DNA from 2 places in the Streptomyces sp. NBC_00203 genome. Region 1 is predicted to be linked to the other one. Evidence: riboswitches for the same ligand, from Rfam matches in the RefSeq annotation. Region 1 holds a riboswitch; the other holds the start of a gene.
The links. Region 1 has a riboswitch for ZMP and ZTP ahead of OG975_RS29570 (glycine hydroxymethyltransferase). Riboswitches for the same ligand answer to the same signal wherever they lie in the genome.
Positions count from the first base shown of each region.

Region 1 (3,394 bases):
CCAGTCCAGGTCCTCCTTGCTGATGACCAGGGGCGGAGCGATCCGGATCGTGACACCGTGGGTGTCCTTGACGAGGACGCCCCGGTCCATCAGCTTCTCGGAGATCTCCCGGCCCGAGCCGTACGCCGGAGCGATGTCGACGCCCGCCCACAGCCCGCGCCCGCGCACCTCCGTGACATGGCCCGTGCTTGCCAGCAGACCCAGCTCGTGGTGCAGATGCTCACCGAGCTCCGCGGCCCGCCGCTGGTACTCGCCCGACCGCAGCATCGCGATCACCTCCAGCGCCACCGCACAGGCCAGCGGATTCCCCCCGAACGTCGACCCGTGCTCCCCGGGCCGGAACACCCCGAGCACGTCCCGGTCGGCCACCACCGCCGACACGGGTACGACCCCTCCTCCCAGCGCCTTGCCCAGCACATACACATCCGGCACGACCCCCTCGTGCTCACACGCGAAGGTCTTCCCCGTCCTGCCGAGCCCCGACTGGATCTCGTCGGCGATGAACAGGACGTTCCGCTCGCGGGTCAGCTCCCGCACCCCCGCCAGATATCCGGGCGGCGGCACCAGCACCCCCGCCTCGCCCTGGATCGGCTCCAACAACACGGCGACCGTCTCCTCGGTGACCGCCTCCCGCACCGCCGCCAGATCCCCGTACGGCACGATGTCGAAGCCCGGCGTGTACGGCCCGAAGTCCGCCCGTGCCTCCGGGTCCGTGGAGAAGCTGATGATCGTCGTCGTACGGCCGTGGAAGTTGTCGCTCGCCACGACGATCCTCGCTCTCCCGTCCGGGACGCCCTTGACCCGGTACCCCCACTTCCGGGCCGTCTTCACCGCGGTCTCCACCGCCTCCGCGCCCGTGTTCATCGGCAGCACCATGTCCTTGCCGCACAGCGACGCCAGCTCCCGGCAGAAGTCCGCGAACCGGTCGTGATGGAACGCCCGCGACGTCAGCGTCACCCGCTCCAGCTGCGCTTTCGCCGCGTCGATCAGCCGCCGGTTGCCGTGTCCGAAATTCAGCGCCGAGTATCCGGCCAGCAGGTCGAGGAAACGGCGCCCCTCGACATCTGTCATCCAGGCCCCGTCCGCCGTCGCCACGACGACCGGCAGCGGGTGGTAGTTGTGCGCGCTGTGCGCCTCGGCCGAGGCGATGAACGCCTCCGTCGTCTCCGTAGCAGTCACGGGATCTCCGTTCCTTGACGAGCGGCACCAGGGGAGTGGTGGGTGCGTTTGTGGCCTATTTCCTATCGTCGCTCGCATGGTGGACTGGGGAACCCGGCGATCCGGCGCGCCCGGTAGGCTGACGGCGGGGCCGTGACTGGCGCGCTGGGATGGGACCGACCATCGGGGAGCGGCCCCTGCAACTGTGTGCCGTGCGCCTGGGCCGACCCGTGAACGCTGAACGCCACGTCCGGAGGCCGTCATGCCAGAGCCCCTTTCCACCGAGTCCACCGCCTTCCGCAGCGCCCTCGAAGTGATCCGGGCCGTGGAGCCCCGCGTCGCCGACGCCATCAGCCAGGAAATCGCCGACCAGCGCGACATGCTGAAGCTGATCGCGTCCGAGAACTACGCCTCCCCGGCGACCCTCCTGGCCATGGGCAACTGGTTCAGCGACAAGTACGCCGAAGGCACCGTCGGCCGCCGCTTCTACGCCGGCTGTCGCAACGTCGACATCGTCGAGGCCCTCGCCGCCGAGCACGCCCGCGAACTCTTCGGCGCCGAGCACGCCTACGCCCAGCCGCACTCCGGCATCGACGCCAACCTGGTCGCCTTCTGGGCCGTCCTCGCCCAGCGCGTCGAGGCCCCCGCCCTGGAGCGAGCCGGCGTCCGCAACGTCAACGACCTCACCGAGGCCGACTGGGCCCAGCTCCGCCGCGACCTCGGCAACCAGCGCATGCTCGGCATGTCCCTGGACGCCGGCGGCCACCTCACCCACGGCTTCCGCCCGAACATCTCCGGCAAGATGTTCGACCAGCGCTCCTACGGCACCGACCCCACCACCGGCCTCATCGACTACGAGGCCCTGCGCACCTCCGCCCGTGATTTCAAGCCGCTGATCATCGTCGCCGGCTACTCCGCCTACCCCCGCCTGGTGAACTTCCGCATCATGCGGGAGATCGCCGACGAGGTCGGCGCGACCCTCATGGTCGACATGGCCCACTTCGCCGGTCTCGTCGCCGGCAAGGTCCTCACCGGCGACTTCGACCCGGTCCCGCACGCCCAGATCGTCACCACCACCACGCACAAGTCGCTCCGCGGCCCGCGCGGCGGCATGGTGCTCTGCGACGAGACCCTCGCCGAGCAGGTCGACCGCGGCTGCCCGATGGTCCTCGGTGGCCCCCTCCCGCATGTCATGGCCGCCAAGGCCGTCGCGCTCGCCGAGGCCCGCCGCCCCGAGTTCCGCGACTACGCCCAAGCCGTCGTCGACAACTCCCGCGCCCTCGCCGAGGGACTGATGCGCCGCGGCGCCACCCTGGTCACCGGCGGCACCGACAACCACCTCAACCTGATCGACGTCGCCTCCTCCTACGGCCTCACCGGCCGCCAGGCCGAGTCCGCACTGCTCGACTCGGGCATCGTCACCAACCGCAACGCCATTCCCGCCGACCCCAACGGCGCCTGGTACACCTCCGGCATCCGCATCGGCACGCCCGCGCTGACCACCCGTGGTCTGGGCACGACCGAGATGGACGAGATCGCCGGCCTGATCGACCGTGTCCTCACCGCCGCCGAGCCCGGCAGGACCGCCAAGGGCAGCCCGTCCAAGGCCCAGCACGTCCTGGACCCGAAGATCTCGGACGAGATCGCCCACCGCGCCACCGACCTGCTCACCGGCTTCCCGCTCTACCCGGAGATCGACCTCGGCTGACGCACCCCACCGGGGACCGCTCGCCAGGCCCTCGACTCCTGAGGTGCCTTGGGGTGTCCAGAGGTTCTTGGATCCTCGGGCTCCCAGGCGCTCGGCTTCTCGGCTCCCTACAGGTCGATCAGCTCCTGTCGTGGTTCCCGCGGCGGTCCGGCAGTCTCATGCCGGGCCGCCGCGCGGCGTATCAGTAGAGTGCCGCCGGCGCCGATCACCAGGCCCATGGCGAGCCCGGACATCGCCCACCCCGCTCCGTCCGTCAGACCCTGCTCCCCGGCCGTCCCCGAATCGCTCGCGGAGCCGAACAGTTCCCCGCGCCGCGCCAACTCGTCGAACACCGAGCGCGGCGCGCGATGCCAGCGGATGTCGTCGTCCTCCACGTCGGGCGAAGGATCCGACCGCACCCAGGGCGTGCCGTCCGCCGCGAGGAACACCTGGTCCTGGCGCTCGATGGCGACATCGCCGCCGGGCGGTCTGCTGGTCTGCGGCCAGCCTCCGACACCGGTCAGCCCCCAGACCACCGTGGCCCGAACC
Region 1 covers NZ_CP108126.1:6,585,217-6,588,610, forward strand. The annotation lists gene rocD (ornithine--oxo-acid transaminase) at 1-1,257, opposite strand, end outside; ZMP/ZTP riboswitch at 1,302-1,389, shown strand; gene OG975_RS29570 (glycine hydroxymethyltransferase) at 1,421-2,866, shown strand; gene OG975_RS29575 (hypothetical protein) at 2,974-3,394, opposite strand, start outside.

Region 2 (3,394 bases), 3.4 Mb from region 1:
ATGGAGACGACCGTGGCCGCCGGCACCGTAGCGCCCCGCCGCGACACCCCGAAGGAGCACGGCCATGGCTGACGAACTCGAACTGCTGCGCCGCGCCAACCCGGTGCCGTCCGGCGACCCCCGCTTCCACGACCGCCCGCTGGACCAGCACGCGGAGCGCCGCCTCAACCAGCTGCTGCACAGCGAGAGCCCCCGACGGCTGCGCCGCTGGACCTGGAGCATCGGGACCGTGGCGGCGGCCGGCGTGGCCGCCCTCACCCTCATGGTGTCGGGAACGACCACCACCCCCGCCGTGGCCGCCCCGCGCCCGCTGGTCGTCGAGGCCGGCTCCACCCCCGTACCCCTGGACCGGCTCGCCGACCGCGCGGCGGCATCCGACAGCGCGCTCAGACTGCGCCAGGGGACCCACTTCCAGGCCTGGAGCCTGAGCATGACCTCAGGTCCCCAGGCCCGGCCGCCGGTCACCCTTCCCGAGGAACGCGTCGTGCGCTGGAAGGCGGACGGAAGTCACACGGAACTCGTCGTCGCGACCGATCCGCGCCACCCGGGCAGGCCGGTCATCACTGGCGCCGACCCTGTCCCGCGCACTGTCGAGGACGGCCATGTCCTCAGCAGGCAGACGTACCCGCCGAGTTGGAGCGACGCCCCGCCCCAGGCACGGCCGCCGCACGACGCCGAGCGGCTGCGCGCCTACCTCGAAGAGATCGACACCACCGGGGAGATGGACACCCCCCAACTCCTCGACGCCGTAGCCGAGTTGCTGGACCACTGGACGCTCGGCAGCCGTGAGAACGCCGCACTCGCGCGGATCCTCGCCGACGCGAAGGGGCTGCGCCCGGCCGGAGCGGTCACCGACCGGCTGGGCCGCCCCGGGCAGGCGTACGTGTACGACGACACAGCCCACTCCAGCCACCGGATGCTGATCCTGGACCCGGCGACCGGTGCCGTCCTCGGCCTGGAGGACACCGTCACCAAGGCCGATCCCGAGTTGGGCCTCAAGGCGGGGGACGTGATGTCGTACAAGGCGTGGATGCGCTGAGCCGCGACGGTCAGACGCCTGCCTGGCGTTCGGCTCCGGTCACGGTCTGCTCCAGCAGGACCGCGATCGTCATCGGGCCGACGCCACCCGGCACGGGCGTGATCAGCCCGGCCCGGGTGACGGCGGTGTCGAAGTCGACGTCGCCGACGTTCCCCTCGTTGTAGCCCGCGTCGATCACGACGGCTCCCGGCTTGATGTCCTCCCCGCGGATCAGCCGGGGCCGTCCCACGGCGGCCACCACGATGTCCGCCTCGCGCACCACCGACGACAGATCCGCCGTACGCGAGTGGCAGTACGTCACCGTCGCGTCGCGCCCGAGCAGCAGCATGCCGACCGGCTTGCCGAGGATGGCGCTGCGGCCCACGACGACGGCCCGCTTGCCGGCCGGGTCGACGTCGTACTCGTCGAGGAGCCGCATGATGCCGCCGGGCGTGCAGGACACGAAGCCGGGCAGGCCGAAGCTCATCGCGGAGTACGAGCTCAGCGTCACGCCGTCGACGTCCTTCTCCGGCGCGATGGCCTCGAACGCCGCACGTTCGTCGATGTGCGGCCCGACGGGGTGCTGGAGCAGGATGCCGTGCACGGTCGGATCGGTCGACAGCGCGGTGAGCGTGTCGACCAGCTCGGCCGTCGTGGTGCCGGCGGGCAGTGCGACGTGCCGCGACTCGATACCGGCCTTGCGGCAGCGGTTCTGCTTCATCCGGACGTACGTCACCGAGGCGGGATCCTCGCCGACCAGTACCGTCGCCAGACAGGGCGCCATGCCCGTACGGTCCTTGAGGCCGGCCGCGCGCTTGGCGGTCTCCTCGACGATGCGGCGCGCGAGACCGGCGCCGTCCATGAGCTGGGCCTGGGACATGGGCTCTCCTGAGCGTTGCTGACACATCGCCCAGGCGCGCGGCAAAGACCCGTTCGTCAGGCCGCTCCCCGGTGGTACTCCACCTCAGCGCCAGTCACGGCCCGCCGGTCAGCCTAGCTCGTAGGACGATCGGCCTGGACGGCGGGCGGTGCCGTCGGGTCTTCTCCCGCCAGGAAAGCGTTGGCCTGCGCCTCGGTGCTCACGGCTCCGATGGCTCCCGCCCAGCGAGCGATCTCCCGGGCCAGCGCGGCGGCTCCGGCCTCGTCGCCGGTGTCGCGGGCGAGGACCGCCAGGAGCATCTGCATCGAGAGGGTGCCGGGGACGGTTCCGGCCCGGGCGCCGAGCGTGGTCGCCCGGTTCCAGCGTTCCAGCGCCCGTGCGTGGTCGCCGTGGTCGTGGTCGTGATCGCCGAGGTGGCGCAGTGCCTCGCGGGACAGCAGGTCGTCCCCCGACTCGCCCGCGCGCAGGGCGGCCTCGTAGTGGACGGGCGCGCCGGCCCGCTCGGCGAACAGATTGTCCGCGATCAGGCCCAGATACATCTCGGCCCAGCCGCGGCGCACCGCGTCCGGGGCCTGGTCGCGCAGGATCCCGGCGAGGTGCCGCAGAGCGGCGAGGGCCTCCGGGTCCTTGCCGTCGGGTCCGGCGCGGAACGCGCCGTCGACACGCACCAGAGCGAGGTAGTCGTGGCGCAGCCACAGGAAGTCCAGGTCCCAACGGCCGTCCAGGCGTGCTTCCTCGAAGGCCTTCTCCGCGGCGCCGAGCCGAGTCCGCGCCAGGCCGGTTCCACCGAACCAGTCGCTCTCCAGCGCGACTTCGGCGGCGGCCACGGCCAGTCGGGCGCGCGCCTGCGGATCGGTCACATCGGTGGCGTCCAGCAGGTTCGTCGCGCGTTCCCAGCGACCGCTGATCCTCAACTCACGTACAGCGGCCAGGAGTTCGTCCAGCGATACGAGCGTACGAATCGTGCTTGCGGTGTTCGTCATGGCGAGGAAAGTAGTAATTCGAAAAACTATCCACAAGAAAACTATTTGGGGGGCCCGCATGACAGAACCGTCCGACGCGGCGACCGCGGACTCGGTCGACCGGCACGTCGCGCTCTGGTCGAAGGAGCTCGACTGGATGGACCCGGTCAAGGAGGCGATCATCGCCCGGCTCGCCATCCTGGCCCGGCACGCGGCGCAGGCCCGCCGGGACACCCTGGACTCGGACGGCCTCCAGCACTGGCAGTTCAAGGTGCTGCTGATGCTGCGCCGGCTCGGCCCGCCCTACGAGGCGAGCCCGTCACAGCTCGCCGACATGCTCGGGCTGACCCGGGGCGCCCTGTCGGCGCGGCTCGCACCGCTGGAGGACGCGGGCCTGCTCACCCGCACGCATGAGAGGAGCGACCGTCGCCGCGTACGGGTACGGCTCACCGACGCCGGATTCGACGCGTTTGAGCAGCACGTGGTGTCGGAGGACAAGGGTGAGAACGCGCTGCTCGCAGTATTGAGCCCAGC
Region 2 covers NZ_CP108126.1:9,999,726-10,003,119, forward strand. The annotation lists gene OG975_RS44295 (RNA polymerase sigma factor) at 1-72, shown strand, start outside; gene OG975_RS44300 (CU044_5270 family protein) at 65-1,039, shown strand; gene OG975_RS44305 (bifunctional 5,10-methylenetetrahydrofolate dehydrogenase/5,10-methenyltetrahydrofolate cyclohydrolase) at 1,050-1,898, opposite strand; ZMP/ZTP riboswitch at 1,920-2,006, opposite strand; gene OG975_RS44310 (hypothetical protein) at 2,012-2,881, opposite strand; gene OG975_RS44315 (MarR family winged helix-turn-helix transcriptional regulator) at 2,940-3,394, shown strand, end outside.
Region 2: linked by a shared signal. The riboswitch ahead of OG975_RS44305 (bifunctional 5,10-methylenetetrahydrofolate dehydrogenase/5,10-methenyltetrahydrofolate cyclohydrolase) and the one ahead of OG975_RS29570 (glycine hydroxymethyltransferase) in region 1 are both predicted to bind ZMP and ZTP.